2 regions of the Rossellomorea sp. ABR4_004 genome follow, and region 2 is predicted to be linked to the other one. Evidence: a T-box and tRNA genes for the amino acid it is inferred to sense, from the RefSeq annotation. Region 2 holds a T-box; the other holds one or more tRNA genes.

Region 1 (14,777 bases), on a different contig from region 2:
CAGTAAAGCTCCACGGGGTCTTTCCGTCCTGTCGCGGGTAACCTGCATCTTCACAGGTACTATAATTTCACCGAGTCTCTCGTTGAGACAGTGCCCAGATCGTTACGCCTTTCGTGCGGGTCGGAACTTACCCGACAAGGAATTTCGCTACCTTAGGACCGTTATAGTTACGGCCGCCGTTTACTGGGGCTTCGATTCGCACCTTCGCTTGCGCTAAGCACTCCTCTTAACCTTCCAGCACCGGGCAGGCGTCAGCCCCTATACTTCGCCTTACGGCTTCGCAGAGACCTGTGTTTTTGCTAAACAGTCGCCTGGGCCTATTCACTGCGGCTCTCTCGGGCTTGCACCCTACCAGAGCACCCCTTCTCCCGAAGTTACGGGGTCATTTTGCCGAGTTCCTTAACGAGAGTTCTCTCGCTCACCTTAGGATTCTCTCCTCGCCTACCTGTGTCGGTTTGCGGTACGGGCACCTTTTTCCTCGCTAGAGGCTTTTCTTGGCAGTGTGGAATCAGGAACTTCGCTACTATAATTCGCTCGCTATCACAGCTCAGCCTTCACGATGATGGGATTTGCCTCATCATCAGCCTAACTGCTTAGACGCACATATCCAGCAGTGCGCTTACCCTATCCTCCTGCGTCCCCCCATTGCTCAAACGGAAAAGAGGTGGTACAGGAATATCAACCTGTTGTCCATCGTCTACGCCTATCGGCCTCGACTTAGGTCCCGACTAACCCTGAGCGGACGAGCCTTCCTCAGGAAACCTTAGGCATTCGGTGGATGGGATTCTCACCCATCTTTCGCTACTCATACCGGCATTCTCACTTCTAAGCACTCCACCAGTCCTTACGGTCTAGCTTCGCAGTCCTTAGAACGCTCTCCTACCACTGACACCTAGAGGTGTCAATCCACAGCTTCGGTGATACGTTTAGCCCCGGTACATTTTCGGCGCAGAGTCACTCGACCAGTGAGCTATTACGCACTCTTTAAATGGTGGCTGCTTCTAAGCCAACATCCTGGTTGTCTAAGCAACTCCACATCCTTTTCCACTTAACGTATACTTTGGGACCTTAGCTGGTGGTCTGGGCTGTTTCCCTTTCGACTACGGATCTTATCACTCGCAGTCTGACTCCCATGGATAAGTCTTTGGCATTCGGAGTTTGTCTGAATTCGGTAACCCGATGAGGGCCCCTAGTCCAAACAGTGCTCTACCTCCAAGACTCTTACACATGAGGCTAGCCCTAAAGCTATTTCGGAGAGAACCAGCTATCTCCAAGTTCGATTGGAATTTCTCCGCTACCCACACCTCATCCCCGCACTTTTCAACGTGCGTGGGTTCGGACCTCCATTCAGTGTTACCTGAACTTCATCCTGGACATGGGTAGATCACCTGGTTTCGGGTCTACGACCACATACTCAATTCGCCCTATTCAGACTCGCTTTCGCTGCGGCTCCGTCTCATCGACTTAACCTTGCATGGGATCGTAACTCGCCGGTTCATTCTACAAAAGGCACGCCATCACCCGTTAACGGGCTCTGACTACTTGTAGGCACACGGTTTCAGGTTCTATTTCACTCCCCTTCCGGGGTGCTTTTCACCTTTCCCTCACGGTACTGGTTCACTATCGGTCACTAGGGAGTATTTAGCCTTGGGAGATGGTCCTCCCAGCTTCCGACGGGATTTCACGTGTCCCGCCGTACTCAGGATCCACTCAAGAGGGAATGAAGTTTCAACTACAGGGTTGTTACCTTCTTTGACGAGCCTTTCCAGACTTCTTCGTCTACTTCATTCCTTTGTAACTCCGTATAGAGTGTCCTACAACCCCAAGAGGCAAGCCTCTTGGTTTGGGCTACATCCCGTTTCGCTCGCCGCTACTCAGGGAATCGCAATTGCTTTCTCTTCCTCCAGGTACTTAGATGTTTCAGTTCCCTGGGTCTGCCTTCCATACTCTATGTATTCAAGTAAGGATATTGTTCCATTACGAACAATGGGTTCCCCCATTCGGAAATCTCTGGATCAAAGCTCACTTACAGCTCCCCAAAGCATATCGGTGTTAGTCCCGTCCTTCGTCGGCTCCTAGTGCCAAGGCATCCACCGTGCGCCCTTCATAACTTAACCGAATTGGTTGTTACATCAGGTTTAAAACCTAAAATGGCGATACTCGGTAATTTCTTGACTATCAATTTATCTTTATCTAGTTTTCAAAGAACAAACACATTTTGATCTCGTAAGAGACAAAAAGTTTTGATGGACGGTTATTTTGCTTTCGCAAAAAACCTTATTAAACCATCAAAACTGAACAAAACTTCGACGTGTCAAACGTTTAGTTAAATCTTCCTTAGAAAGGAGGTGATCCAGCCGCACCTTCCGATACGGCTACCTTGTTACGACTTCACCCCAATCATCTGTCCCACCTTAGGCGGCTGGCTCCAAAAGGTTACCTCACCGACTTCGGGTGTTACAAACTCTCGTGGTGTGACGGGCGGTGTGTACAAGGCCCGGGAACGTATTCACCGCGGCATGCTGATCCGCGATTACTAGCGATTCCAGCTTCATGTAGGCGAGTTGCAGCCTACAATCCGAACTGAGAACGGTTTTATGGGATTGGCTAAACCTCGCGGTCTTGCTGCCCTTTGTACCGTCCATTGTAGCACGTGTGTAGCCCAGGTCATAAGGGGCATGATGATTTGACGTCATCCCCACCTTCCTCCGGTTTGTCACCGGCAGTCATCTTAGAGTGCCCAACTGAATGCTGGCAACTAAGATCAAGGGTTGCGCTCGTTGCGGGACTTAACCCAACATCTCACGACACGAGCTGACGACAACCATGCACCACCTGTCACTCTGTCCCCCGAAGGGGAAAGCCCTATCTCTAGGGTTGTCAGAGGATGTCAAGACCTGGTAAGGTTCTTCGCGTTGCTTCGAATTAAACCACATGCTCCACCGCTTGTGCGGGCCCCCGTCAATTCCTTTGAGTTTCAGTCTTGCGACCGTACTCCCCAGGCGGAGTGCTTAATGCGTTAGCTGCAGCACTAAGGGGCGGAAACCCCCTAACACTTAGCACTCATCGTTTACGGCGTGGACTACCAGGGTATCTAATCCTGTTTGCTCCCCACGCTTTCGCGCCTCAGTGTCAGTTACAGACCAGAAAGTCGCCTTCGCCACTGGTGTTCCTCCAAATATCTACGCATTTCACCGCTACACTTGGAATTCCACTTTCCTCTTCTGCACTCAAGTCCCCCAGTTTCCAATGACCCTCCACGGTTGAGCCGTGGGCTTTCACATCAGACTTAAGGAACCACCTGCGCGCGCTTTACGCCCAATAATTCCGGACAACGCTTGCCACCTACGTATTACCGCGGCTGCTGGCACGTAGTTAGCCGTGGCTTTCTGGTTAGGTACCGTCAAGGTACCGCCCTATTCGAACGGTACTTGTTCTTCCCTAACAACAGAGTTTTACGATCCGAAAACCTTCATCACTCACGCGGCGTTGCTCCGTCAGACTTTCGTCCATTGCGGAAGATTCCCTACTGCTGCCTCCCGTAGGAGTCTGGGCCGTGTCTCAGTCCCAGTGTGGCCGATCACCCTCTCAGGTCGGCTACGCATCGTCGCCTTGGTGAGCCGTTACCTCACCAACTAGCTAATGCGCCGCGGGTCCATCTGTAAGTGATAGCTAAAAGCCACCTTTCAACATTTCCTCATGCGAGGAAATGAGTTATCCGGTATTAGCCCCGGTTTCCCGGAGTTATCCCAGTCTTACAGGCAGGTTACCCACGTGTTACTCACCCGTCCGCCGCTGACTGATGGGAGCAAGCTCCCATCAGTCCGCTCGACTTGCATGTATTAGGCACGCCGCCAGCGTTCGTCCTGAGCCAGGATCAAACTCTCCGATAAAAGTTTGAATAGCTCTTTAAAAATAAATCTAGAATTAACGTTGACGTATTGTCTTGTTTTGTTCAGTTTTCAAGGTTCAATGTGTAAGCACTTCGTTCGAAGCGACCCTTACTATATTACACGATCATTCATTTGATGTCAATAACTTTTTTAAAATAATTTCAATCAAGTTCATCGTGTTTAGTTGGCCGTTAGTGGCAACAAATAATACTTTACCAGTTAACTTCGTAGAAGTCAACTTCTTTTTAAATGTTTTTCAACTTTTATATCTACTAAGTTATTAAACACTTATACCAGCCTAAAAGGGATAGAGTTAGCTAAAACCCCTTATAAAAGGCGGAAGAACAATAATATCACAAAAATCCACTTAATAGCAATATCTATTTTATAATTTGATAGATATTTGTGAGTTCAGTTTAGGTTACCTATACTATATATACACATAAGAGAAAAAAGTAAACATATCTACTTGACTAATGATTACCGGTCACCTAATTATCTCCAGGTTTAGATGAGGTATTCCGAAGAAAAATATGACGCTGATTTCTGCAGCATGACCAAATATATGAGAGTTAAGGAGATTTCCAGATCTGAAGTTGATTAAAATCAATTGCGAGTAAGGTTTGTCACTCTTAGGCAAAAGCTAATTTTAGTTTTTTGGAGGTGTAATTTTGATATTTATTTTAAATTTCTAATAGATTGATCGTTTAATAGTAGAATTTATTGCAAGTTTTTATGAGGTTATATCATTAAAACAGAACGATTTAACCCTATTCATATGTACAATCCGTAATAATCGGGCCAACAATATAGGTTGTGGCTACAATTATCAGAGCATTATTGGATTCATTAATTAATGGCGTCAAAATAAATAGGAATTGCGTCTTTTTTATTTTTATTGCGTCGTTTACATCCGTTATTGCGTCATTTTGCTTAAGAATTGCGTAGTTTACCAAATAAATCTAATGACATTATCTGTATTTTAATCATAATCAGTTCTTCGTGACTGACTTTAGTTGTACGATCAGCCTTCGATAACACTTCTCCAACAAATAAAAACGCAAAAAAAGCCGTACTCGCTATCCTATAACCTGTTTGTTCTTCGAACCAAACATACATTATCATGAATACACAAAGAAAGAGTAGCTCCTAAGAGCTACTCTTTCTTCACAATTGCCTGGCGACGTCCTACTCTCACAGGGGGAGATCCCCCAACTACCATCGGCGCTGAAGAGCTTAACTTCCGTGTTCGGCATGGGAACGGGTGTGACCTCTTCGCCATTGTCACCAGACGAATATTCAATTGAAGGGTTGTTCCTTCAAAACTAGATAAAGAATTGATGTCAAGAAAGCCGAATACCGACCAATTGTTGTTCATTTTAAAATGACTCTTTGTGGTTAAGTCCTCGATCGATTAGTATCAGTCAACTCCACATGTCGCCATGCTTCCATCTCTGACCTATCTACCTAGTCATCTTCTAGGGATCTTACTCACATACGTGATGGGAAATCTCATCTCGAGGGGGGCTTCATGCTTAGATGCTTTCAGCACTTATCCCTTCCGCACATAGCTACCCAGCGATGCCTTTGGCAAGACAACTGGTACACCAGCGGTGCGTCCATCCCGGTCCTCTCGTACTAAGGACAGCTCCTCTCAAATTTCCTGCGCCCACGACGGATAGGGACCGAACTGTCTCACGACGTTCTGAACCCAGCTCGCGTACCGCTTTAATGGGCGAACAGCCCAACCCTTGGGACCGACTACAGCCCCAGGATGCGATGAGCCGACATCGAGGTGCCAAACCTCCCCGTCGATGTGGACTCTTGGGGGAGATAAGCCTGTTATCCCCGGGGTAGCTTTTATCCGTTGAGCGATGGCCCTTCCATGCGGAACCACCGGATCACTAAGCCCGACTTTCGTCCCTGCTCGACTTGTAGGTCTCGCAGTCAAGCTCCCTTGTGCCTTTACACTCTGCGAATGATTTCCAACCATTCTGAGGGAACCTTTGGGCGCCTCCGTTACTCTTTAGGAGGCGACCGCCCCAGTCAAACTGCCCACCTGACACTGTCTCCCACCCCGATAAGGGGCGCGGGTTAGAATTTCAATACAGCCAGGGTAGTATCCCACCGATGCCTCCACCGAAGCTGGCGCTCCGGCTTCCAAGGCTCCTACCTATCCTGTACAAGCTGTACCAAAATTCAATATCAGGCTACAGTAAAGCTCCACGGGGTCTTTCCGTCCTGTCGCGGGTAACCTGCATCTTCACAGGTACTATAATTTCACCGAGTCTCTCGTTGAGACAGTGCCCAGATCGTTACGCCTTTCGTGCGGGTCGGAACTTACCCGACAAGGAATTTCGCTACCTTAGGACCGTTATAGTTACGGCCGCCGTTTACTGGGGCTTCGATTCGCACCTTCGCTTGCGCTAAGCACTCCTCTTAACCTTCCAGCACCGGGCAGGCGTCAGCCCCTATACTTCGCCTTACGGCTTCGCAGAGACCTGTGTTTTTGCTAAACAGTCGCCTGGGCCTATTCACTGCGGCTCTCTCGGGCTTGCACCCTACCAGAGCACCCCTTCTCCCGAAGTTACGGGGTCATTTTGCCGAGTTCCTTAACGAGAGTTCTCTCGCTCACCTTAGGATTCTCTCCTCGCCTACCTGTGTCGGTTTGCGGTACGGGCACCTTTTTCCTCGCTAGAGGCTTTTCTTGGCAGTGTGGAATCAGGAACTTCGCTACTATAATTCGCTCGCTATCACAGCTCAGCCTTCACGATGATGGGATTTGCCTCATCATCAGCCTAACTGCTTAGACGCACATATCCAGCAGTGCGCTTACCCTATCCTCCTGCGTCCCCCCATTGCTCAAACGGAAAAGAGGTGGTACAGGAATATCAACCTGTTGTCCATCGTCTACGCCTATCGGCCTCGACTTAGGTCCCGACTAACCCTGAGCGGACGAGCCTTCCTCAGGAAACCTTAGGCATTCGGTGGATGGGATTCTCACCCATCTTTCGCTACTCATACCGGCATTCTCACTTCTAAGCACTCCACCAGTCCTTACGGTCTAGCTTCGCAGTCCTTAGAACGCTCTCCTACCACTGACACCTAGAGGTGTCAATCCACAGCTTCGGTGATACGTTTAGCCCCGGTACATTTTCGGCGCAGAGTCACTCGACCAGTGAGCTATTACGCACTCTTTAAATGGTGGCTGCTTCTAAGCCAACATCCTGGTTGTCTAAGCAACTCCACATCCTTTTCCACTTAACGTATACTTTGGGACCTTAGCTGGTGGTCTGGGCTGTTTCCCTTTCGACTACGGATCTTATCACTCGCAGTCTGACTCCCATGGATAAGTCTTTGGCATTCGGAGTTTGTCTGAATTCGGTAACCCGATGAGGGCCCCTAGTCCAAACAGTGCTCTACCTCCAAGACTCTTACACATGAGGCTAGCCCTAAAGCTATTTCGGAGAGAACCAGCTATCTCCAAGTTCGATTGGAATTTCTCCGCTACCCACACCTCATCCCCGCACTTTTCAACGTGCGTGGGTTCGGACCTCCATTCAGTGTTACCTGAACTTCATCCTGGACATGGGTAGATCACCTGGTTTCGGGTCTACGACCACATACTCAATTCGCCCTATTCAGACTCGCTTTCGCTGCGGCTCCGTCTCATCGACTTAACCTTGCATGGGATCGTAACTCGCCGGTTCATTCTACAAAAGGCACGCCATCACCCGTTAACGGGCTCTGACTACTTGTAGGCACACGGTTTCAGGTTCTATTTCACTCCCCTTCCGGGGTGCTTTTCACCTTTCCCTCACGGTACTGGTTCACTATCGGTCACTAGGGAGTATTTAGCCTTGGGAGATGGTCCTCCCAGCTTCCGACGGGATTTCACGTGTCCCGCCGTACTCAGGATCCACTCAAGAGGGAATGAAGTTTCAACTACAGGGTTGTTACCTTCTTTGACGAGCCTTTCCAGACTTCTTCGTCTACTTCATTCCTTTGTAACTCCGTATAGAGTGTCCTACAACCCCAAGAGGCAAGCCTCTTGGTTTGGGCTACATCCCGTTTCGCTCGCCGCTACTCAGGGAATCGCAATTGCTTTCTCTTCCTCCAGGTACTTAGATGTTTCAGTTCCCTGGGTCTGCCTTCCATACTCTATGTATTCAAGTAAGGATATTGTTCCATTACGAACAATGGGTTCCCCCATTCGGAAATCTCTGGATCAAAGCTCACTTACAGCTCCCCAAAGCATATCGGTGTTAGTCCCGTCCTTCGTCGGCTCCTAGTGCCAAGGCATCCACCGTGCGCCCTTCATAACTTAACCGAATTGGTTGTTACATCAGGTTTAAAACCTAAAATGGCGATACTCGGTAATTTCTTGACTATCAATTTATCTTTATCTAGTTTTCAAAGAACAAACACATTTTGATCTCGTAAGAGACAAAAAGTTTTGATGGACGGTTATTTTGCTTTCGCAAAAAACCTTATTAAACCATCAAAACTGAACAAAACTTCGACGTGTCAAACGTTTAGTTAAATCTTCCTTAGAAAGGAGGTGATCCAGCCGCACCTTCCGATACGGCTACCTTGTTACGACTTCACCCCAATCATCTGTCCCACCTTAGGCGGCTGGCTCCAAAAGGTTACCTCACCGACTTCGGGTGTTACAAACTCTCGTGGTGTGACGGGCGGTGTGTACAAGGCCCGGGAACGTATTCACCGCGGCATGCTGATCCGCGATTACTAGCGATTCCAGCTTCATGTAGGCGAGTTGCAGCCTACAATCCGAACTGAGAACGGTTTTATGGGATTGGCTAAACCTCGCGGTCTTGCTGCCCTTTGTACCGTCCATTGTAGCACGTGTGTAGCCCAGGTCATAAGGGGCATGATGATTTGACGTCATCCCCACCTTCCTCCGGTTTGTCACCGGCAGTCATCTTAGAGTGCCCAACTGAATGCTGGCAACTAAGATCAAGGGTTGCGCTCGTTGCGGGACTTAACCCAACATCTCACGACACGAGCTGACGACAACCATGCACCACCTGTCACTCTGTCCCCCGAAGGGGAAAGCCCTATCTCTAGGGTTGTCAGAGGATGTCAAGACCTGGTAAGGTTCTTCGCGTTGCTTCGAATTAAACCACATGCTCCACCGCTTGTGCGGGCCCCCGTCAATTCCTTTGAGTTTCAGTCTTGCGACCGTACTCCCCAGGCGGAGTGCTTAATGCGTTAGCTGCAGCACTAAGGGGCGGAAACCCCCTAACACTTAGCACTCATCGTTTACGGCGTGGACTACCAGGGTATCTAATCCTGTTTGCTCCCCACGCTTTCGCGCCTCAGTGTCAGTTACAGACCAGAAAGTCGCCTTCGCCACTGGTGTTCCTCCAAATATCTACGCATTTCACCGCTACACTTGGAATTCCACTTTCCTCTTCTGCACTCAAGTCCCCCAGTTTCCAATGACCCTCCACGGTTGAGCCGTGGGCTTTCACATCAGACTTAAGGAACCACCTGCGCGCGCTTTACGCCCAATAATTCCGGACAACGCTTGCCACCTACGTATTACCGCGGCTGCTGGCACGTAGTTAGCCGTGGCTTTCTGGTTAGGTACCGTCAAGGTACCGCCCTATTCGAACGGTACTTGTTCTTCCCTAACAACAGAGTTTTACGATCCGAAAACCTTCATCACTCACGCGGCGTTGCTCCGTCAGACTTTCGTCCATTGCGGAAGATTCCCTACTGCTGCCTCCCGTAGGAGTCTGGGCCGTGTCTCAGTCCCAGTGTGGCCGATCACCCTCTCAGGTCGGCTACGCATCGTCGCCTTGGTGAGCCGTTACCTCACCAACTAGCTAATGCGCCGCGGGTCCATCTGTAAGTGATAGCTAAAAGCCACCTTTCAACATTTCCTCATGCGAGGAAATGAGTTATCCGGTATTAGCCCCGGTTTCCCGGAGTTATCCCAGTCTTACAGGCAGGTTACCCACGTGTTACTCACCCGTCCGCCGCTGACTGATGGGAGCAAGCTCCCATCAGTCCGCTCGACTTGCATGTATTAGGCACGCCGCCAGCGTTCGTCCTGAGCCAGGATCAAACTCTCCGATAAAAGTTTGAATAGCTCTTTAAAAATAAATCTAGAATTAACGTTGACGTATTGTCTTGTTTTGTTCAGTTTTCAAGGTTCAATGTGTAAGTGCTTCTGTTTGAAGCGACCCTTATTACATTACACGTTCATCAACTTGGTGTCAATAACTTTTTTCAAGAAGTTTTGATCAAGTTTGTCGTGTTTTCATTGTCCGTTAATGGCAACAAATAATACTTTATCAGTTGACTTCGCAGAAGTCAACTTCTTTTTGAAAATTTCTCAAAAAAATATTTGAGAACCACTCCATTTTCTATAATGAAGAAAATGGCTCCGCAGGCAAGATTCGAACTTGCGACCGATCGGTTAACAGCCGATAGCTCTACCACTGAGCTACTGCGGAATAATATTATGGTGGGCCTAAGTGGACTCGAACCACCGACCTCACGCTTATCAGGCGTGCGCTCTAACCAGCTGAGCTATAGGCCCATAAATAGTTGGAGCGGGTGAAGGGAATCGAACCCTCATCATCAGCTTGGAAGGCTGAGGTTTTACCACTAAACTACACCCGCATAAATCATTGGAGGCGGCAACCGGATTTGAACCGGTGATAAAGGTTTTGCAGACCTCTGCCTTACCACTTGGCTATGCCGCCGTTGGCTGGGCTAGCTGGATTCGAACCAACGCATGTCGCAGTCAAAGTGCGATGCCTTACCGCTTGGCTATAGCCCAATATAAAGGGCGACTGATGGGAATCGAACCCACGAATGCCTGAACCACAATCAGGTGCGTTAACCACTTCGCCACAATCGCCATGTTTAACATATCTTTGGCAGGGGCAGTAGGAATCGAACCCACACCAAAGGTTTTGGAGACCTTCGTTCTACCGTTAAACTATGCCCCTATATAATAGAGAGTTTTATTTAAAAATGGTGGAGGGGGGCAGATTCGAACTGCCGAACCCGAAGGAGCGGATTTACAGTCCGCCGCGTTTAGCCACTTCGCTACCCCTCCAAATAAAAGAAATACTTAAAGGCTCTTAAGTATAAATGGTGGCTCAGGACGGAATCGAACCGCCGACACATGGATTTTCAGTCCATTGCTCTACCAACTGAGCTACTGAGCCATATTATATAGAAGATTAAATTATCAAATTACCAACTTCTTATTACTAAGTAATTGAAAATGGCGGTCCGGACGGGACTCGAACCCGCGACCTCCTGCGTGACAGGCAGGCATTCTAACCAACTGAACTACCGGACCAAAGCTTTTTGCGTCAGTAAAATAGGTTTCATTACCTCGCGATAGCGAAAATAACTATCCATGCGCGACTCATCAAGAATTAGTAATGGCCTAATCATAAAATGAGTCAAAAATGGTATTGCGGGGACAGGATTTGAACCTGCGACCTTCGGGTTATGAGCCCGACGAGCTACCGAACTGCTCCACCCCGCGACGATATAAATATTGTAAAGGTAAATATGGAGGAGGAAGGGGGATTCGAACCCCCGCGGGCTGTTACACCCCTGTCGGTTTTCAAGACCGATCCCTTCAGCCGGACTTGGGTATTCCTCCGTGTATAATGGACCCTGTAGGACTCGAACCTACGACCGGACGGTTATGAGCCGTCTGCTCTAACCAACTGAGCTAAGGGTCCTTATAATCGTGCGTCATGTATTTAGTAATAGCGGCGGAGGGGATCGAACCCCCGACCTCACGGGTATGAACCGTACGCTCTAGCCAGCTGAGCTACACCGCCACGAAACGTTTACTATTCAATATGAACCTTGATCAAGCAAGATTCAATGAGGTTTGTTTACTCTCGTAAAAAACCTGGTGGAGCCTAGCGGGATCGAACCGCTGACCTCCTGCGTGCAAAGCAGGCGCTCTCCCAGCTGAGCTAAGGCCCCAAATAAGGTGGTCGGGAAGACAGGATTCGAACCTGCGACCCCTTGGTCCCAAACCAAGTGCTCTACCAAGCTGAGCTACTTCCCGAAATATATGGCGCGCCCGAGAGGAGTCGAACCCCTAACCTTTTGATCCGTAGTCAAACGCTCTATCCAATTGAGCTACGGGCGCTAAACAATTCATTAAACACTAAGCAAGGAAAGTTATTTTGCTGAAGCAAAAAACTTTGGTGCCGAGGACCGGAATCGAACCGGTACGGTAGTCACCTACCGCAGGATTTTAAGTCCTGTGCGTCTGCCAGTTCCGCCACCCCGGCAAGTCTGGAGCGGAAGACGGGATTCGAACCCGCGACCCCCACCTTGGCAAGGTGGTGTTCTACCACTGAACTACTTCCGCAAATAAATGGTGCGGGTGAAGGGACTTGAACCCCCACGCCTTGCGGCGCCAGATCCTAAGTCTGGTGCGTCTGCCAATTCCGCCACACCCGCATAAAAAAATTCAGATATTTCGCATTCACGAAAATCTTTGGTGAGCCATGAAGGACTCGAACCTTCGACCCTCTGATTAAAAGTCAGATGCTCTACCAACTGAGCTAATGGCTCATCTTTATTGTAAAAAACCAAATGGTGCCGGCAAGAGGACTTGAACCCCCAACCTACTGATTACAAGTCAGTTGCTCTACCAGTTGAGCTACACCGGCATGTTTAATTTCAGATGAAAACTACTTATTGGGAATCCAGGTCACCAGAGCAGTTCAAGGAAAGATATTTTGCTGACGGGCAAATCAAATGAAGTTTACTTTACTTTCGTAAAGAAACTTGGTGGAGGATGACGGGATCGAACCGCCGACCCTCTGCTTGTAAGGCAGATGCTCTCCCAGCTGAGCTAATCCTCCATATTGGTGACCCATACGGGATTCGAACCCGTGTTACCGCCGTGAAAGGGCGGTGTCTTAACCGCTTGACCAATGGGCCGTATTGTTAAAGCGTCCCGCTTAAGGACATGTATAACTATATCAGCTAATTTCGTAGAAGTCAACTTCTAGTTAACAAAAAAACGAAAACTTTTTTCACGATACTCAGCTTAATATTTTTGTAAGCCGAAAAAGAATATACCACATATTTAAAGTTTATATCAATAGTGAATTTAATAATCTCTCCAATTTTATTATTGATTTCTAATTCATCGTGAAAACTTTTCATAATCCCTCCCCTATTTAGTGAAATTGATCAACTCCCACTAATCTCCTTCCATCATTTCAGTTAATGATAGGCCTTGTTTTCTTTCATCAACATAGATATAGAGCGTTTTAATATCTAACCAACTTTGGGCATTGGAATTTAGAGGGATGATGAAGAATAGTGTAGTTGGAAATTAGTATTTCTCAATAAATTCAAATGTAGATATCCAAAAGAGGTCCGTCCCTTTCGCTTTAAAGTGATAAGGAACGGACTTTCAGGTGTAAGCTTGTTTACACCATCTCTTTGGGAGTTGAATACGATGGTAATAGATTATAAATGGGGTGATGGATTCATGGAGCTTCCAACGATACTGTGCGGGCCGATTGTTCGTCGGGTGGAGACTGCACAAGCTTCTATTTGGATTGCATTGAGCAAGCCGTATGATATTAAAGCAGAGTTATTCAAGATTAAACAAGGGGACCATTCTCATCTTTATGACTATAAAAGAATAGCCTGTGAGACTAAGACGAAAACGGTACAAGCAGGAAAGAACTTATATATAAGTATAATAAACGTATCTCCACATGCCGGATCCTTTCCTACTAATAAATTACTGGGATACAATTTATTGTTTGAAAATAGTGCGGAAACACTGGACCTCGGCAGCTTTGACTTACTTTCCCCCACTCATCCACACTCGATTGTCTACGAAAATCTCGCATACCCAACCTTTTATATGAACGAAGGAAATACATCGAATATTCTATACGGATCCTGTCGAAAGCTTCACGGTGTTGGAACAGATGTATTGGTTCAAGCGGATAAAACCATTGCGTCAACCTTCAATAATGCCGATAGACCATCCTCTCTATTTTTAATGGGAGATCAAATATATGCCGATGATGTAGCAGATCCCCTATTTAAGATCATCACAAGGTTCGGTAAAGAACTGGTGGGACAAGAAGAAGACCTTGGTTCCATTGAACCACGCTTAAAAGAAGATCCTTTTAAGCAGGGACTTAAGCAGATCAATGGCAGGCAATATATGACGGAACACTTTTGCAAATTCACGTCCAGAAAAGCTGCCAATCATCTGTTCAGCTTCAGTGATTATGCAGCCATGTATATTTTGTCGTGGAATCCCTCATTATGGGAACTTGCACACAAGGAAGGAATGTTCGAAACCTTTCAAGAAGCAATGGATAAGAATGAATTCTATTTTGTCTTTAAAGATCCAGAAACCAAGGAGCATAAGTCGGAATATCGACAGCTTCAAGCACGCTATCAAAAGCAGTTGAAAGAACTGACTAAACTGGAAGAAGGTCTATACTCTGTCAGAAGAGTATTAGCCAATACACCGACCTATATGATGTTTGACGACCATGATATAACCGATGATTGGAATCTGACACAGGATTGGAAAAGGGGTGTATGGAACGCTCCATTGGGGAGACATGTCATTAGTAACGGTTTGTCATCCTACTGGCTTTTTCAAAGTTGGGGGAATGAGCCTGATACGTTTACCCATTTCGGTCAAACCATGCAAACCTATTTTGATTCGCTACAACCTGGATCCCTCCCCCACTCCAACTGGATACATTCCCTTTGGAACTATGATTCTTGGCATTATACCGCACCCACTACCCCGAAAGCCGTTTTTCTCGATACCAGAACCCAGCGCGGTTATGTAAATAAACCAAAGCCTGTGAAGGT
Region 2 (16,634 bases):
ACAGTCGAAACAGATTATTCTGATGGTGACATTTATCGGAGCACTTTTCTCCTTTGGTATTGAGTTTGCGCAATACTATCTACCATTAGGAAGAGCAACCGATATTGATGATTGGATAATGAATACATTGGGTTCATTTATTGGAGGCCTTCTTTTTGTGTTCGCACGCTTAATCTATAATCTATTGAGAATCAACAAGAAAATAAACTGAGAGTGTTAACGTTATGTTAATGCTCTTTTTTTTCGGTACATATTAAAAAGTGCACAAAAGGTGACTGAAACTAAGATATATTTTGAATGGAAATGAATAGTCCTTCTCCTTAAACAAAAGCTAACACTATATAAAAAGGAGGTGAGTTCTCTTGCTGAAAAAAGGATTTAAAGCAATCCTTATCACAGCTGCTTGCATCGTGATTTTGTTCCTCATCATGCACTGGGATGTAAAAAAAGGTGTGAAAAACTATGCGAGAACTCACCCCATAACGGAAACTCAATCTCATAAAGCTGCAATCGACGTCTACAATACCGGGAAGGACTTGTATGAAAAGTTGTTTGAGGATATTCAAACAGCAGATGAGCTTGTTTGGATTCATTTTTTCATTATCAGGGACGATCAGATTTCCAACGAGTTTTTTGATTTGCTGATTGAAAAGGCTAAGGAAGGGGTGGATGTTCGATTGTCTGTCGACTTCCTCGGTTCAGATATTAAGAAGGAAAGTATAAAGAGGATGGAAAAAAAAGGAGTGAAGATTGTTAAAAGCAGGCCTCTATCCCTGAAGAATTTCTTCTATTCCCTTCATCATCGGAATCATCGCAGGCTCATTTCCATTGATCAAAGAATTACCTATATTGGAGGATTCAATATGGGGGATGAATATTTAGGAAAAGACCCGAAGCTTGGCTACTGGAGGGACTATCATATACGGTTGGAAGGTGAGGCAGGAACTGAGGTGGCCCAGCAGTTTAAAAGGGACTGGATCGAGGATGGGGCAGATAGTATGGAGAGCGCACATCCTACTCGTACTTCAAATGAAAATGAGGGGAGCAGCGTTCAATTCTTGTTCTCAACAGGAGACAGTATTGTAGATAAGACTGTAAGCTGGATTAACAGTTCGGAAGAGAGTGTCACAATTACAACACCATATTTTTTGCCAAATAGGAAACTAATATCAGCTTTAAAGAAAGCAGTGAAGCGTGGGGTAAAAGTGAAGATCCTCGTCCCGGACGATACAGATGCATGGTTCACGAAGCCTCCAAGTTATAGAATAGAGAAAACTTTGTTAGAGAGCGGAGTAGATTTCTATTTGTATGAAAAAGGGTTTTTCCATGGTAAAGTGCTGGTCATTGATCATAAATGGGCTGATATTGGTACAGCCAATTGGGATCCGCGGAGCTTCTATTTAAATGATGAAAGCAACTGCATCATTCGGGATGCAAAAGTTGCCGGGGAATTAGAATCACTTATCTATAAAGACATTAGTGATAGTGAAAAACTGACAATGAAGGCTTTTAATGAACTCCCAGCCTGGGAAAAAGCGCTCCGTAAAACGCCTGAATGGGTATATTATTATTTCTAAGAATAAATAATTTTTATTGAATAAGAAAATATGGTAAAGTGATTTCATATCTTGTAAAGAAAACACCTTACTGAAGAAAGGGATTGTCCATGAGCGAGCTCTTGTTTGTATCTTTGTTTATTCTTTCGTTATTGGCATTTAAGTTTTTTAACGTGTTAAAGAAGAAACATGTGTCTAAGTCTCACAAGTCTGTAGCAGTTAGTATCGTGATCTTTTCTGTTATCGGCATGATGTTGACGGTCCTCTTTTATCTTCCAAATGCATCTTAAAGAAAGCAACGTCCATATACTGATTTAAGATATAAGAGTAAACACACGGGAGAAAGGTTCTTGTGTGTTTTTTTGTTGAAAAAGTATTGGTGGTGCCTAATGGACAGCTATACTCAGTAAGAAATCGTTCGTCTAAACGCAGCTGCTTTCTTTCGGCTGTGAATTTGATATGATAAGAGAAGGTTTATTTGATGTAAGCAAGATAGTGACTTAAGTATAAATCGTCGAACATATTAATGTACGAAAGGCAATAAAGGAGAATATAGATGAAAGCTGCAATGATTTTTGACATGGATGGAACGTTGTTTCAAACGGATCGTATTCTTGAAGCTTCACTTCATGATACCTTTCAACTACTTAGAGATGAAGGAATGTGGAAAGGGGATACACCTCTTGAAATATACAGAGAAATAATGGGTGTCCCTCTTTCTGTCGTCTGGAAAACCCTTTTACCTCATCATTCCTTACATGAACATGGTAAAGTGAATGATGTATTTCATGAAAAACTGATTGATCATATTCAGAAAGGAAATGGGGCTCTCTATCCACATACGGAGGAACTATTAACGTATTTATCAGGGAGAGGGTTTTCAATCTTTGTGGCAAGCAATGGATATCCTCAGTATTTAAAGACGATCGTGGAGTACTTTCGTTTGGATCAATGGATCATGGACTGCTACAGCATTCAGGAAATACATTCAGATGACAAAGGGGAGTTGATTCGAAAAATCAAAGAGGATCATAATCTGACACATGGGGTTGTGATTGGAGATAGATTGTCTGACTTTAAAGGAGCAGAGGCAAATCACTTTCTTTCGATAGGTTGTGCCTTTGACTTTTCTCAGGAAAATGAATTAAGTGAAGCGGATATTGTGGTTGAAAATCTCTTGGAGGTTAAAGAGTATTTGGAGGAAATGAAATAAAGGAGGGATCCGGGTGGAGGATGAACAACTTGCCGTCTTTGATGAATACGGTAATAGAATTGGAGTAGCCAGTCGTTCCGAGGTGCATACAAATGGATATTGGCATGAAACCTTTCATTGCTGGCTTGCGCATTTTGATGAAAGTAGTGGAGAGACCATTATTTATTTCCAGCTGAGAAGTGATGAGAAAAAGGATTTCCCCCGCTTACTTGATATTACCGCTGCTGGACATATACTGTCACAGGAGAATATTGAAGACGGTGTGAGAGAAGTTCATGAAGAACTTGGACTTCTTATTACGATAGAAGAACTGCAACCATTAGGAATAGTAAAAGGTCAGTTAATTCAACGGAATATGATCGATCGGGAGCTGACTCACGTTTTCCTTTATTCCAAGTCGGTTGCAGATGACGAGTTTCACCTTCAGTTAGAAGAAGTGTCCGGTATTTTTCATTGTACTCTTAAAGATTTTAAGGCTCTCGTTCAACAAACGAAAGAGGAAATCGATATAGAAGGATTTCTTGTTAATGAAAAGGGGGAAAAGGACTTCATTAAGCAAAGGGTGAGTTACCATCACTTTGTCCCACATGGAAGGTCCTATCTTCTTGAAATTATTAAGCGCATCTCGGCTCATCTTTAGAAATTAATTCGTACTTCCCATAGTCAATATGGATAATAAAGGCTATTATAGTAATCTAGTACATACATAATGTGATAAGAGAGTAGGAGGACACAATTGAACGGCACAGCACATATGGCAATTGGAGCAGCAACAGGATTTATTGTGGCCAACTCATTTGGATCTGGTCCTGACATAACGACCGCACTTGTGGCAATAGGCGGGATATCCGGACTCATGCCTGATATGGATATTGACGGAAAGCTTAGTAACAAGGTTACTTTTTCACCTAAGATGATCAGAGCAGTAGCACAAATCATTGGGTTTTTAATGATGGTATACAGCTATCTGGAAGGAATCGGGAAAGAACGATGGCTAGGTATTGGATATGGTGCAGGTATGATGATTCTCTCAAGTTTCATTACCCAGAGAAGAATGCTGATGATTACGGGCATCGGTGTGACAGCATGCGGTTGGCAGTTGAATGAAACATGGTTATGGTTGTTAGGTATCTATATTTTCATTGCCTCATTCGTTTCACATCGAAGTTATACTCACTCTGTCCTTGGAATCGTATATTATGGCGTGATTGCACATTATCTAGAGTCATCTTTAATGATTGATGGGGTATTTGAAGCATGTGTAATCGGATATGCCAGTCATCTGATCGCTGATATGAAATTTCTTCCATTCAATAAGAGAGGCATAAAGCTTTTCCTTCCTCTTTCATCCAAAGAAATCTAATATGTGTTTACATCCACTTGACCATTATTTCCCCATACATTAAAATAATGGAAACACATTAAATAGGTAAATGCGATGAGGAAGAAGAGTAGACGAACGAAACATTTCAGAGAGCTGATGGCTGGTGAGAATCAGTATGGTGAAATCGTTGAATGGGCTTTTGAGCATCCAGGCTGAAAATAAGTAGGTTATGGCGGAAGGTCTCACCGATAAAAGAGACGATGTATCGAAGGCGACTTCTGTACAGATGAGTGCGTTTACTAAAGTGTAAGCGAATGAAGGTGGCACCACGGGTTTCCCGTCCTTTTTTAGAGGATGAGAAGCCCTTTTTGTGTTTGTTTTTATTATTTTTCAGTGGAGGGAATTGATATGAAAAGACAAGTTCTGACTGGTATTAAACCAACAGGCCGTATTCATTTGGGGAATTATATTGGTGCAATCAAACCGGCATTACAATTGGCTGAGAACCGATCCTACAACACAGCTTATTTTGTTGCGGATTATCATGGGTTAACGAAGATACATGATAAGCATGAAATGAAAGAACTATCTTATGGAGTGGCAGCAGCTTGGTTAGCATTAGGTTTGAATCCCGATCGAGCGATCTTTTATCGTCAATCTGATGTACCTGAAATCTTTGAATTGAGTTGGATTCTGTCTTGTTTTGCACCGAAAGGATTAATGAATCGCGCCCACGCATATAAATCATTAGTTGAAGAAAATAAAGAAAGCGGCAAAGATGTCGATGCTGGAGTCAATATGGGATTATTCACCTATCCAATTTTAATGGCAGCTGATATCCTCCTTTTTCAAACCGAGAAGGTACCTGTCGGAAAAGATCAGATACAGCATGTTGAAATTGCCCGAGACATAGCTGAAAGCTTTAACAAACAATATGGAGATATTTTTGTCATCCCTGAATATGTCATCCACGAAGAAACGGCTGTTCTTCCGGGTCTAGACGGACGTAAAATGATTAAAAGTTATAACAACACCATTCCATTATTTGAAGAACCAAAAAAGCTTCAAAAATTAATTAATAAAATCAAAACAGATTCATCACCCCCTGAAGAGTCCAAGGATCCTGACTCCTCCGTCATTTTTGCGCTATATAAAGAATTTGCAACTTTAAATCAAGGTGAAGAAATGAGAAGGAGATTTCAAGAAGGAATAGGGTGGGGAGAAGCGAAAAAAGAGTTATTCCAAGTAATGAACTCTTTTATCGAAGAACCGAGATCGAAATATGAAGAACTGATGGCGAGTCCCCATATGCTGGATGCGATCTTACTAAATGGAGCAAAAAAAGCACGGGAAAAAACAATCCCATTTATGAAAGAGATTAAAAGGAAAATAGGAATTTATCATTGAAATAGAAAAAATAAGGAATCGCAATGATCATTTTGTTTTTCAGATAATTCATAATTCTCATTGACATTTCTTCTTCTTTGTTATAAGTTATGGGAAAGTTATTTTTCACAAAATCATATAGTTTCTTATCAAGAGAGGTAGAGGGACTGGCCCGAAGACACCTCAGCAACCAGCCGCGAGTTTTGGTATGGTGCTAATTCCAGCAAGTTGATGTCAACTTGGACGATAAGAGGGAGAACGAACGTACAAAACCTTCTTATTTTCATTAAGAAGGTTTTTTTGTTTTTTCCCTTTTCGTATTCAAGATAGAAAAGGAGAGAAGAATGGTGAAAAAACATATTGATACAATGCTTGTCCAGGCAGGAAATCGGAAAGATCCTGCAACGGGTGCTGTGAGCTTGCCCATTCATTTATCTACTGCCTATGAACATAAGGGCATTGGGCAATCGACAGGCTATGATTACAGTAGAACAGGAAATCCAACCCGCGCCACCTTGGAAGATATCCTCACTCAATTGGAGGAAGGGCACAGAGGGTTTGCCTTCAGCTCGGGGATGGCGGCCATTCAGGCAATCCTCAGCTTATTTTCCAGCGGGGACGAATTGATTGTTTCGAAAGACCTATATGGAGGGAGCTACCGTTTATTCGCACAGTATGAAGCACAATATAGGATCAAATTTCATTTCGTCGATACAAGTGATGCCGGCTCCATAGAAGGTCAAATTTGTAAGAGAACGAAGGCCATCTTCCTTGAAACACCAACCAATCCATTAATGAATGAAGCAAGTATTTCTGAGGTTGCTGTGCTCGCTAAGGATAACGGATTGCTTTTAATTGTAGACAATACCTTCTACACACCTATTCTGCAGAAGCCACTAACTGAAGGAGCAGACATTGTTATTCACAGCGCCACGAAATACTTAGGGGGACATAATGACGTGCTGGCAGGTGTTGTGATTGTAAACACAGAGGAGTTGGCGGATAAAATCTATACCATTCAAAATTCAATCGGTGCGGTTCTCGCCCCTTTTGATTGTTGGCTCTTATTAAGAGGAATGAAAACCCTTAGTCTCAGAATGGCCCAGCACGAAAAAAATGCAAGAGAATTAGCGGAGTATCTTGATTCGCATGAATGTGTAACAGACGTTTTATATCCTGGAAAAGGAGGCATGCTCTCTTTTCGTATCGCAAAGGAAGAATGGGTTTCTCCTTTTCTCCAACACTTAAAAGTTATTACGTTTGCTGAAAGTTTAGGAGGGGTCGAAAGCTTTATCACTTATCCCGCTACCCAAACACATGCAGACATTCCTGAAGAAGAAAGAAATAGATTGGGTATCTGCAACAGACTCCTGCGGTTCTCTGTAGGAATTGAATTTATTGCTGACCTGATTGAAGACCTGGAGAATGTTTTTCAACAATTGGAAAAAGAGGTGCTTACGTATGAGTAAAAAACCATTTTCACTTCAGACGTCACTCATCCATTCTCACGGATATGATAAAGAAACAGGAGCGGTCTCTACACCCCTACATCATGCTACAACCTTTCATCAACAGGATTTTGATCAATATGGAACGTATGACTATAGCCGTTCGGGAAATCCGACAAGGGAGACGGTTGAAGAAACGATTGCGGAAATGGAAGGTGGAGTAAGAGGCTTTGCCTTTTCATCTGGGATGGCGGCAATCTCCACAAGCTTCTTATTATTGTCGAGTGGAGATCATGTACTCGTATCAGAAGAAGTGTACGGTGGGACATACAGAATGATTACCGAGGTCCTCACTAAATTCGGCATTGAATATTCGTTTGTAAACATGAAGGATTTACATGAAGTGGCTTGTTCAATCAAGCACAATACGAAAGTGATTTATATGGAGACACCGTCCAATCCGCTTCTGAATATCACCGATATTGAAGGAGTTGTAAAGCTTGCCAAGGCTAATGGATGTTTAACTTTTCTTGATAATACATTCATGACTCCCCTGCTGCAAAGACCGATCAGCCTTGGTGTGGATGTTGTACTACACAGTGCAACGAAGTTCCTTGCAGGACATAGTGATGTTTTGGCAGGACTTGCCGTAACGGGAAATGAAGAGATTGCCGGTAAACTAGCTTTCTTACAGAATTCGTTTGGTGCTGTCCTGGGTGTTCAGGATTGTTGGCTGCTCTTAAGAGGAATGAAAACACTGCACGTACGATTGAAGGAGTCATCAGAATCGGCATATAAGATTGCGGCTTTCTTAGAAAAGAGAAAAGAAGTAGAAGAAGTGTATTACCCTGGATTGAGCTATCATCCCGGTCGTGAAATCCAAGTTCGCCAAGCAGAGGGTCCTGGGGCGGTTCTTTCCTTCCGGTTAAAAGGGGCAGAGGAAGTGAAGCAACTCATTCAAAATGTAAACATTCCCGTATTCGCGGTCAGTTTAGGAGCTGTTGAATCAATTCTATCCTATCCATCAAGGATGTCACATGCTTCCATGCCAAAAGCAGAACGGGAAAAAAGAGGGATTACAGATGGTTTATTACGATTATCAGTAGGACTTGAAAACGTGGATGAATTAATTATCGATCTTCAAAAAGGGTTAGATAGTATACAAAAGATCAATCGAAAAAACGTGATAAATTTATAAAAAAGGAGGGAATGTCATGAAACCGTTGCTTGAAGCACTGAAAGAGAGAATCTTAATTGCAGATGGTGCGATAGGAACGTTGTTGTATTCATATGGAGTGGACAGATGCTTTGAAGAACTGAATCTTTCTCACCCAAATGAAGTGTTGAAAGTCCATAAAGAGTATATTGATGCAGGAGCAGATATCATTCAGACCAATACGTATGGAGCTAATTATCAAAAGCTTTCCAGATACGGATTGGAGGATTCGGTTAAAGAAATAAATACAGCTGCAGTGCGTCTGGCAAGAAAAGCCGCGGGTGAATACACCTATATTCTGGGCACCATCGGTGGAATCAGGGGCATTAAACAAAATGTGTCGCTGGAAGAAATCAAAAGAAGTTTTAGGGAACAGCTATACTGTTTATTATTAGAGGGAGTAGACGGAATTCTACTTGAAACCTATTATGATTTCGAAGAATTAACCACCGTATTGAACATTATTAAACGTGAAGCAGACATTCCTGTCATTGCTCAAGTTTCTCTACATGAAACGGGAGTTCTTCAAAATGGAATGGAGATAAAAGACGCTCTCCAGCAATTAGAGTTATTGGGGGCCGATGTTGTAGGCATCAATTGCCGAATGGGGCCATTTCATATGGTGAACTCATTAGAGGAAGTTCCTTTACCTAAAAGGGCATTTCTATCCGTCTACCCCAATGCCAGTCTGCCAAACTATGAAGAAGGTCGATTCTATTACTCTGCTGAGCCTGATTACTTTGGAGGTATAAGCAACGAATTGCGGCTGCAAGGTGCAAGAATCATTGGGGGATGCTGTGGAACCACACCTGATCACATTCGTTCTGTAGCAAGCAGGTTAAAAAGCCGGGAGCCTGTGAAAGAAAAAGTGGTGAAAGCAAAAAAGGTTGTTCAGTTATCATCACCTTCTATCAAGGGAAACTTGCTGCATGAGCAAGTAAGGGAAAAGAAAACAATCATAGTTGAACTCGATCCACCAAAGCATCTCGACACGAAGCTGTTCTTTCAAGGGGCTGAAGCATTAAAGGCTGCTGGAATTGACGCACTCACGCTTGCAGACAACCCGTTAGCATCGCCTCGTATTAGCAATGACGCCATTGGCAGCCTGGTAAGGGCGAAATTTGATCTTACGCCTTTAGTTCACATCACTTGCCGGGATCGAAACCTGATTGGACTTCAATCCCATTTAATGGGGTTACACACGTTAGGAATACACAATATATTAGCCATCACTGGGGATCCGGCCAAGATTGGAGATTTTCCTGGTGCAGCGTCCGTATATGATTTATCTTCCCTTGAACTCATTGAATTGATTAAACAGAACAATGAGGGGATATCCTTCTCAGGCAAATCACTCCGGGAACGCACTCAATTTTCAGTAGGGGCAGCATTTAATCCTAATTTCCGTCATTTAGACGCTTCTGTAAAAAGGCTTGAAAAGAAAAAGAAAGCCGGAGCTGACTATTTCATTTCTCAACCGATTTTTGGGAAAGAACAGCTCGTTCAAGTACATGAAGCTACGAAGCATTTAGGTGTTGCGATCTTCATAGGAATCATGCCATTAATCAGCTCTAGAAATGCAGAGTTTCTCCATCATGAAGTACCGGGAATCAATGTTCCGGAAGAAACAAGACAAAGAATGAAGGAAGCCGGAAGTGATCCAATAGTTGCAAGAGCAGTTGGAATGGAGATAGCAAAAGACTTACTTAGTACAGCGATAGATCTTTTTAATGGGATTTATCTTATCACTCCTTTTGTCAGGTACGATATGAGCATTGAACTGATTCATCATATACAAGAGAAAACCAACATTTCAGAAAGAGAGGTTCCCTATGGCCATCACTTTGTTTGAAGAACAGCTTAGGAAAAAAATACTTGTACTCGATGGGGCAATGGGAACAATGCTTCAACAAGCGAATTTATCCCCGGTCGATTTTGGGGGAGAAGAGCTTGAGGGCTGTAATGAAAATCTGGTATTGACAGCGCCGGAGGTAATTTATCAGATCCATTTGGAATATTTGAAAGCCGGAGCTGATGTGATTGAAACAAATACCTTTGGTGCCACCCCCGTCGTATTGGATGAATATGATTTAGGCTACAAAGCATACGAAATCAATAAAGTAGCAGCTGAAATCGCCCAAAAAGCCGTTAAAGATGTTTCAACTCCCGAGTGGCCCAGATTTGTTGCAGGATCTCTCGGCCCGACTACCAAAACCTTATCTGTTACAGGGGGGATAAGTTTCGATGCGTTAGTAGACAACTATCGTGTTCAAGCAGAAGGCCTTCTCGATGGAGGAGTTGATGTACTTCTGCTTGAAACGAGTCAGGATGCTTTAAATGTAAAAGCAGCAAACCTCGGAATTCGAACTGCCTTTGAATCCAGAGGGAAAGAGATCCCCATTTTGTTATCCGGAACCATTGAGCCAATGGGCACTACACTGGCAGGGCAAACAATCGAAGCATTTTATTTATCCCTTGAACATTTAAACCCTTTGGTCGTTGGTCTAAACTGCGCAACCGGACCTGAATTTATGCGAGATCATATTCGTTCCTTATCAAGTCTGGCAACTACCTATGTCAGCTGTTATCCGAATGCAGGACTTCCTGATGAAGAGGGAAATTACAATGAGACCGCTGATTCACTTAGTTTAAAGATGAAGGGATTTGCTGAGAAAGGCTGGCTGAATCTTGTTGGAGGGTGCTGTGGAACCACACCGGAGCATGTCCGTGCCCTTACAGAAGTGGTGAGGGGATTACCGCCTCGTAAACGTAATGAGTCTCATCCTCATGCAGTGTCAGGAATTGAAGCGTTCGTCTATGAGGATGCAGACAGAAGGCCGATTCTGGTCGGAGAACGAACGAATGTCATCGGTTCACGTAAATTTAAACGATTGATTGCAGAGAATAAAATAGAAGAAGCGTCAGAGATTGCGAGAGCACAAGTGAAAAATGGGGCTCAGGTAATTGATATCTGTCTTGCAGATCCAGATCGTGAAGAAGTAGAAGATATGAATGTATTTATCCAAGAAGTGGTGAAAAAAGTAAAAGTTCCCCTTGTCATTGATTCAACGGATGAGAAAGTACTTGAAACCGCCTTGAAATATTCTCAAGGGAAAGTAATCATAAACTCGATTAATCTCGAAGACGGGGAAGAGCGATTTGAGAAGATAACAAAGCTAATGAAGGAATACGGAGCGGCGGTTGTGGTTGGAACAATTGATGAAAAAGGAATGGGAGTGTCTGTAGAGCGTAAGGTTGACATTGCCATCCGCTCACATAAACTGTTAACAGAGAAATATGGGATTGCTTCAGAAGACATCATCTTTGACCCTCTCGTTTTCCCTGTGGGCACAGGGGATCAGCAATATATCGGATCTGCCAATGCCACCGTTGAAGGGATAAGACAGATTAAGGAAGTCTTGCCTGAATGCCCTCATATTTTAGGGGTCAGTAACGTTTCTTTTGGATTGCCTCCTGTCGGAAGGGAAGTCCTAAATGCGGTATATCTTTACCACTGTACCAAAGCGGGGTTGGATTATGCCATAGTCAATACGGAAAAATTAGAGCGGTTTGCCTCAATTCCTGAAGAAGAAGTTCGAATGGCAGAGAAACTCCTATTTGAGACGAATGATGAAACACTGGCTGAATTTACTGCATTCTACAGAGGGAGGAAGAAAGAAGTAAAGGTACCTGTCAACACTATGACGCTGGAAGAAAGACTGGCTCATTATGTGGTGGAAGGGACGAAGGAAGGATTGATTGCCGATTTAAATATTGCCTTGGAAAAATATGACGCTCCCCTTGAAATCATTAATGGTCCCCTTATGGCCGGAATGAGTGAAGTCGGAAGATTATTCAATGATAACCAGCTGATTGTAGCGGAAGTATTACAGAGTGCTGAAGTCATGAAAGCATCCGTTGCTCATTTGGAACCACATATGGAACAAACAGAAAGCTCATCTTCGAAAGGCAAAGTGATCTTAGCTACGGTCAAGGGTGATGTTCATGATATTGGTAAGAACCTTGTAGATATCATCCTCAGTAATAATGGATATGAAGTGATTGATTTAGGCATTAAAGTAACACCTCAGGAACTGATCGGAGTCATTCGGGAGGAACAACCCGATATCGTAGGTTTGTCCGGCCTTCTTGTGAAGTCAGCCCAACAAATGGTCATCACTGCTCAAGATTTAAAACAGTCTGACATTTCAGTTCCTCTTGTAGTAGGAGGTGCGGCCCTCACACGAAAATTCACTACAAATAAAATCGGGCGTGAATACGATGGACTGGTACTCTATGCGAAGGACGCAATGGATGGACTTAGCATCATGAATGGGATTCAACATGAGGAAACGAGGCTGCAGCTGGAAGAGGAGAGTCGTGAAAAGTTAAGTAAGATCGTTTCGACTGAAGACTCACCGAAACTAAATACATCTACTGTTGCGGTGAAAGTACGTTCTACAGTTGCGAAAGATGTAAAAGTCCATATTCCTTCTGATTTAATTCCACACACCATTAAAGAATTTTCACTTGATCAAATTCATCCTTACATTAATCAGCAAATGCTGCTTGGTCATCATTTGGGGATTAAAGGGAAAATTTCGAGGTTACTGGAAGAAGAGGACGAACGAACGGTAGGCCTTAAAGCCGTGATAGATGAATTGTTCGAAAGAGCAAAAAGGGAAGGGATGATTCAGGCATCTGCACGATATCAATTTTTTCCTGCACAATCAGATGGTGATGATGTTGTTATTTATCATCCGGAGGATTTCTCCTTAGAGATAGAACGATTTCACTTTCCAAGGCAAGAAGGAAATCAGCATCTATGTTTAGCAGATTACTTGCGGCCTATAGAAAGTGGAGAAATGGATTATGTCGGTTTCTTTGCCGTAACGGCAGGTGTGAAAATCAGGCAGTGGGCAAGAGAGATGAAGGAAAAGGGCAGATTCCTTGAAAGTCACGCCCTGCAGGCTCTTGCCTTAGAAACAGCAGAAGGATTGGCTGAAAGAGTCCATGAAATGATGAGAAGCAGGTGGGGGTTCCCTGATCCCGTCGATTTTACGATGCAGGACCGGTTCCGGACTCATTATCAAGGACAACGTTTTTCATTTGGGTATCCAGCCTGCCCCGAACTTGAAGATCAGAAGAAATTGTTTAAGCTTATTCAACCTGAAAGAATTGGAATCCAATTAACAGACGGATGTATGATGGAACCTGAAGCATCGGTAACAGCGATGGTCTTCGCTCATCCGGAAGCAAGATATTTTAATGTGTTATAAATACCATACCAAAAAGGCAACTTCCTAAAGTGAAGTTGCCTTTATTCTTTTGTCGCGAAAAGGTTAGCAGACTAATCTTATTGATCTTTTTGCAAGACCAGCAGAGGGCGACTACTTTAAAATATAAAATGAAAATTTAGAAAATGAAAGAATTTAATGGTTATGGGATGAAGGATAATCGGCTTGTAGAGTAATAAAGGGGAAACACAGAGTCAAAAAGAGTGATCTTCTGTTTTAACACTTTGATTACTAAACTTGGTTTCGAGTATTTCCAGTATTGTTTCTTCTGAGAATCCTGTGACCATCGATAGATTGAGTAAACTGGGCTTGATTCCTATAGACACACAGAAATGATAGGCACTTTGGATAGCAAGTGTTTCAATACACCTTCTTGTCAGATTATTTTTCACTCTCATCAGCTCCCAACTATTTTGACAAATGACTAAGTAGTAGGATTACGACATCATATTAAGATTTGCGGTTGGTTTCTAGTAGGAGATTCATATACATCAAAATAGTATATCGAGACATACCTGCTGTCTGTTTCTCAGTTAATACCCTCATTATACACTTTATATTGTGAATTGTAGAGTTGTTTTACAAAATAATGTAATGTTTTTAGAATATACTTATAATTGTTCCGAATTTCTTTATATAATTAGAAGAGTGTTGAAATTATTGCTTAGGGGGAACGTGATGAAATTGTTTAGTTTAAACATTCTGTTCATTTTGTTACTTTCTGCGTGTACTGGAATAGATGAAAATCTTCCGTATCAAGAACTGGATTTGAGGGAAACTTCTAAAGCACTTCAGGAATCTATTTCAGATTATGGAAATGGAATCTTTCTATACGAAGATGAAAAGGGAAGTTCTCTTGTTGTGATAAATGGAAGTGTAGTAGATCAAACTGCCAAAATAGCTCCCTATTATGAAAACATTGATTTTGAAGTAAGAGAAGGCACCTTATGGGTTTCATTCACTGAACACTTTGAAAAAAACTATTTGATTTGCATAAAGAGCTGACTAATCAATTCATATATCGCATTAACCGAAATGAATTCAATGAGAGCTATGATACGATTAAAGTGTTGAAAAATGATAAGGTAATTCCCCTTACCGGTGTAATTATCGGAGAATTTTAGTTGAAAAGGCTAGATATAGTTACTATACCAGAGCAGATGAAAAAGCGTCTGAATGGATATGTTGTATGAATGTGATATATAATGGAGAATGGTAAAGGAAAAAGTCGAAAGTGGATTGATCGACTACACTTTAAAAATAGAATCATTGATAAAGAAAAAACCAGAGAAAAGGGTATGATTTCCCAACTACTCATTGCGTCAGACAGGGAAGAAGAATTTGATATAAATTTGTTCGATATCATAGGAGGAATCATACATGCATAGAAATCAGGAACTACATACATTTTTATTAAGTAAGGCTCGTCAATTAACGGAAGATTGGTATAATTCCCTGGATAAGAGTACGACAAATGGTGTTTATTCTTCCTCAGATCCCAAGGTGATAGAAACTTTAAAAAATCAAAACTTTGAGTTTCACGGCCTTCTTTGTAATGTGTTTGCTCAGGATAAAGAAACATTTAATCAGAAGATCGATGAATGGGTCTTGACCATAGCAGAGGATAAGGAACATCTAGAAACCCCAAATCACTATATTCTTAGAGAATTCATGAGGGTTAGACATCAATACCTGGAATTTTTGAAAGAATATGCCGAAACTCATATGGAAGAAAACATCTTCGAACAATTCAGCCGTTGGAATCAAGTCATCATAGAAGCATTTGACCGGGTTATGTTGCGTTTTGTTGAGCTGCAAACGGAAGTTGTGGAGCAGCAGATCCAGTCCCAGCAGGAAGTGATCAATGAATTAAGTTCACCTGTCATATCCTTGAATGGACATACAGCGCTTTTACCCCTTGTAGGCAATATCGATCCAACACGTGCGGAACTAATATTAGAGAATGCGTTGGAACAATGTGTTCATAAGGAAGTTTCGCAATTGTTCATCGACTTATCAGGTGTTGTATTAATCGATACGATGGTAGCCCATCAAATCTTTCAGCTAATTGATGCACTTCAGTTGATCGGTGTTAAGCCGATTCTATCCGGGTTACGCCCTGAAATCGCACAAACAGCTGTTCAACTGGGCTTGAATTTTGATAACCTGACGATTACTTCTACCTTGTCACAAGCACTGACTATTAAAAATAATGAAGTTGAATAATCGATTATTTTATAACATTCGTACATAGTTTGTACGGATGTTTTTTTTGTGGAGATATTGGTGAGTGTAGATAACTATAAAACATTTTGAAGTAAAACATCTTGAATTAAAGATAATTTTCGTGTATGATGAAGGTAGAAACTAAGCAAGAATAATACGAAGGAGTGATTTAATTATGAACCTAAAACCACTTAAAGGGCAGCATCACGTTTCTGCCATTACAGCAAATGCAAAGAAGAATTATGAATTCTACACAAAAACACTGGGACTTCGACTCGTGAAAAAATCAATCAACCAGGACGATACATCCGTCTACCATCTTTTCTATGCAGATGAAAGAGGAAATCCAGGGACGGACCTCACATTCTTCGAAATTCCACATGCGGGGAATACGTATAAAGGGACAAATAGTATTTCATTAACAGCACTGCGGGTAAACTCGGATGAGTCGTTAGCATATTGGAAAAATCGCTTTGAAGTGATGAGTGTTGAGCATGACGAAATTTCTCATCATAGTGGACGGGCCACACTAAGCTTCCGTGATTTTGAAGGACAGCGACTCATGCTTGTGTCAGATGAGAAGAACGAAGGAGTTCCTGGAGGGAAGCCTTGGGACAAGAGTCCGGTACCTGCCCAGCATGGGATAGTTGGCCTCGGTCCGATAACGCTGACGGTTGCCCGTGGGGAAAACACGGCAGTGGTACTGAAAGACGTATTAGGTTTTAGAGAAACAAGGACTTTTCCTTCAGATGTGGATGGACAACCGGATATCCGAGTGTTCGAAACAGGTGAAGGCGGTACTGGTGGAGAAGTATATCTTGAAGAAAGAAATGATCTTCCACAAGAAAGACCGGGAAGAGGGAGTGTTCATCATGTAGCCTTCCGTGTGGAAGATGAAGATGAATTACGTAAATGGGTAGATTGGGTCACACAAAACCGCTTGCCGAATTCAGGTTTTGTTGAAAGAT

What was found. The T-box of region 2 lies ahead of ACXAF2_RS17560 (tryptophan--tRNA ligase). A T-box ahead of a tRNA ligase gene usually reads a tRNA of that ligase, here a tRNA-Trp.
Region 1: it encodes a tRNA-Trp, which carries the amino acid that the T-box ahead of ACXAF2_RS17560 (tryptophan--tRNA ligase) is inferred to sense. The anticodon was not compared.

The regions. Positions count from the first base shown of each region.
Region 1 is NZ_JBSWVM010000001.1:1,897,483-1,912,259, forward strand. Features, by position in the region: rRNA gene ACXAF2_RS09725 (23S ribosomal RNA) at 1-2,117, opposite strand, end outside; rRNA gene ACXAF2_RS09730 (16S ribosomal RNA) at 2,342-3,893, opposite strand; rRNA gene rrf (5S ribosomal RNA) at 5,069-5,185, opposite strand; rRNA gene ACXAF2_RS09740 (23S ribosomal RNA) at 5,288-8,223, opposite strand; rRNA gene ACXAF2_RS09745 (16S ribosomal RNA) at 8,448-9,999, opposite strand; tRNA gene ACXAF2_RS09750 (tRNA-Asn) at 10,304-10,378, opposite strand; tRNA gene ACXAF2_RS09755 (tRNA-Ile) at 10,388-10,464, opposite strand; tRNA gene ACXAF2_RS09760 (tRNA-Gly) at 10,474-10,547, opposite strand; tRNA gene ACXAF2_RS09765 (tRNA-Cys) at 10,557-10,630, opposite strand; tRNA gene ACXAF2_RS09770 (tRNA-Gln) at 10,633-10,707, opposite strand; tRNA gene ACXAF2_RS09775 (tRNA-His) at 10,716-10,788, opposite strand; tRNA gene ACXAF2_RS09780 (tRNA-Trp) at 10,806-10,879, opposite strand; tRNA gene ACXAF2_RS09785 (tRNA-Tyr) at 10,906-10,989, opposite strand; tRNA gene ACXAF2_RS09790 (tRNA-Phe) at 11,026-11,101, opposite strand; tRNA gene ACXAF2_RS09795 (tRNA-Asp) at 11,162-11,238, opposite strand; tRNA gene ACXAF2_RS09800 (tRNA-Met) at 11,357-11,430, opposite strand; tRNA gene ACXAF2_RS09805 (tRNA-Ser) at 11,458-11,550, opposite strand; tRNA gene ACXAF2_RS09810 (tRNA-Ile) at 11,559-11,632, opposite strand; tRNA gene ACXAF2_RS09815 (tRNA-Met) at 11,661-11,734, opposite strand; tRNA gene ACXAF2_RS09820 (tRNA-Ala) at 11,810-11,885, opposite strand; tRNA gene ACXAF2_RS09825 (tRNA-Pro) at 11,894-11,970, opposite strand; tRNA gene ACXAF2_RS09830 (tRNA-Arg) at 11,978-12,054, opposite strand; tRNA gene ACXAF2_RS09835 (tRNA-Leu) at 12,111-12,199, opposite strand; tRNA gene ACXAF2_RS09840 (tRNA-Gly) at 12,205-12,279, opposite strand; tRNA gene ACXAF2_RS09845 (tRNA-Leu) at 12,287-12,371, opposite strand; tRNA gene ACXAF2_RS09850 (tRNA-Lys) at 12,410-12,485, opposite strand; tRNA gene ACXAF2_RS09855 (tRNA-Thr) at 12,508-12,583, opposite strand; tRNA gene ACXAF2_RS09860 (tRNA-Val) at 12,703-12,778, opposite strand; tRNA gene ACXAF2_RS09865 (tRNA-Glu) at 12,783-12,857, opposite strand; gene ACXAF2_RS09870 (metallophosphoesterase family protein) at 13,384-14,777, shown strand, end outside.
Region 2 is NZ_JBSWVM010000003.1:86,686-103,319, reverse strand. Features, by position in the region: gene ACXAF2_RS17590 (VanZ family protein) at 1-211, shown strand, start outside; gene cls (cardiolipin synthase) at 363-1,577, shown strand; gene ACXAF2_RS17580 (hypothetical protein) at 1,667-1,846, shown strand; gene ACXAF2_RS17575 (HAD hydrolase-like protein) at 2,113-2,769, shown strand; gene ACXAF2_RS17570 (NUDIX hydrolase) at 2,783-3,409, shown strand; gene ACXAF2_RS17565 (metal-dependent hydrolase) at 3,506-4,132, shown strand; T-box leader at 4,199-4,441, shown strand; gene ACXAF2_RS17560 (tryptophan--tRNA ligase) at 4,502-5,500, shown strand; SAM riboswitch class I at 5,623-5,732, shown strand; gene ACXAF2_RS17555 (methionine biosynthesis PLP-dependent protein) at 5,824-6,948, shown strand; gene metC (cystathionine beta-lyase) at 6,941-8,125, shown strand; gene ACXAF2_RS17545 (bifunctional homocysteine S-methyltransferase/methylenetetrahydrofolate reductase) at 8,142-9,995, shown strand; gene metH (methionine synthase) at 9,976-13,422, shown strand; gene ACXAF2_RS17535 (hypothetical protein) at 13,635-13,832, opposite strand; gene ACXAF2_RS17530 (hypothetical protein) at 14,119-14,445, shown strand; gene ACXAF2_RS17525 (STAS domain-containing protein) at 14,821-15,666, shown strand; gene ACXAF2_RS17520 (ring-cleaving dioxygenase) at 15,842-16,634, shown strand, end outside.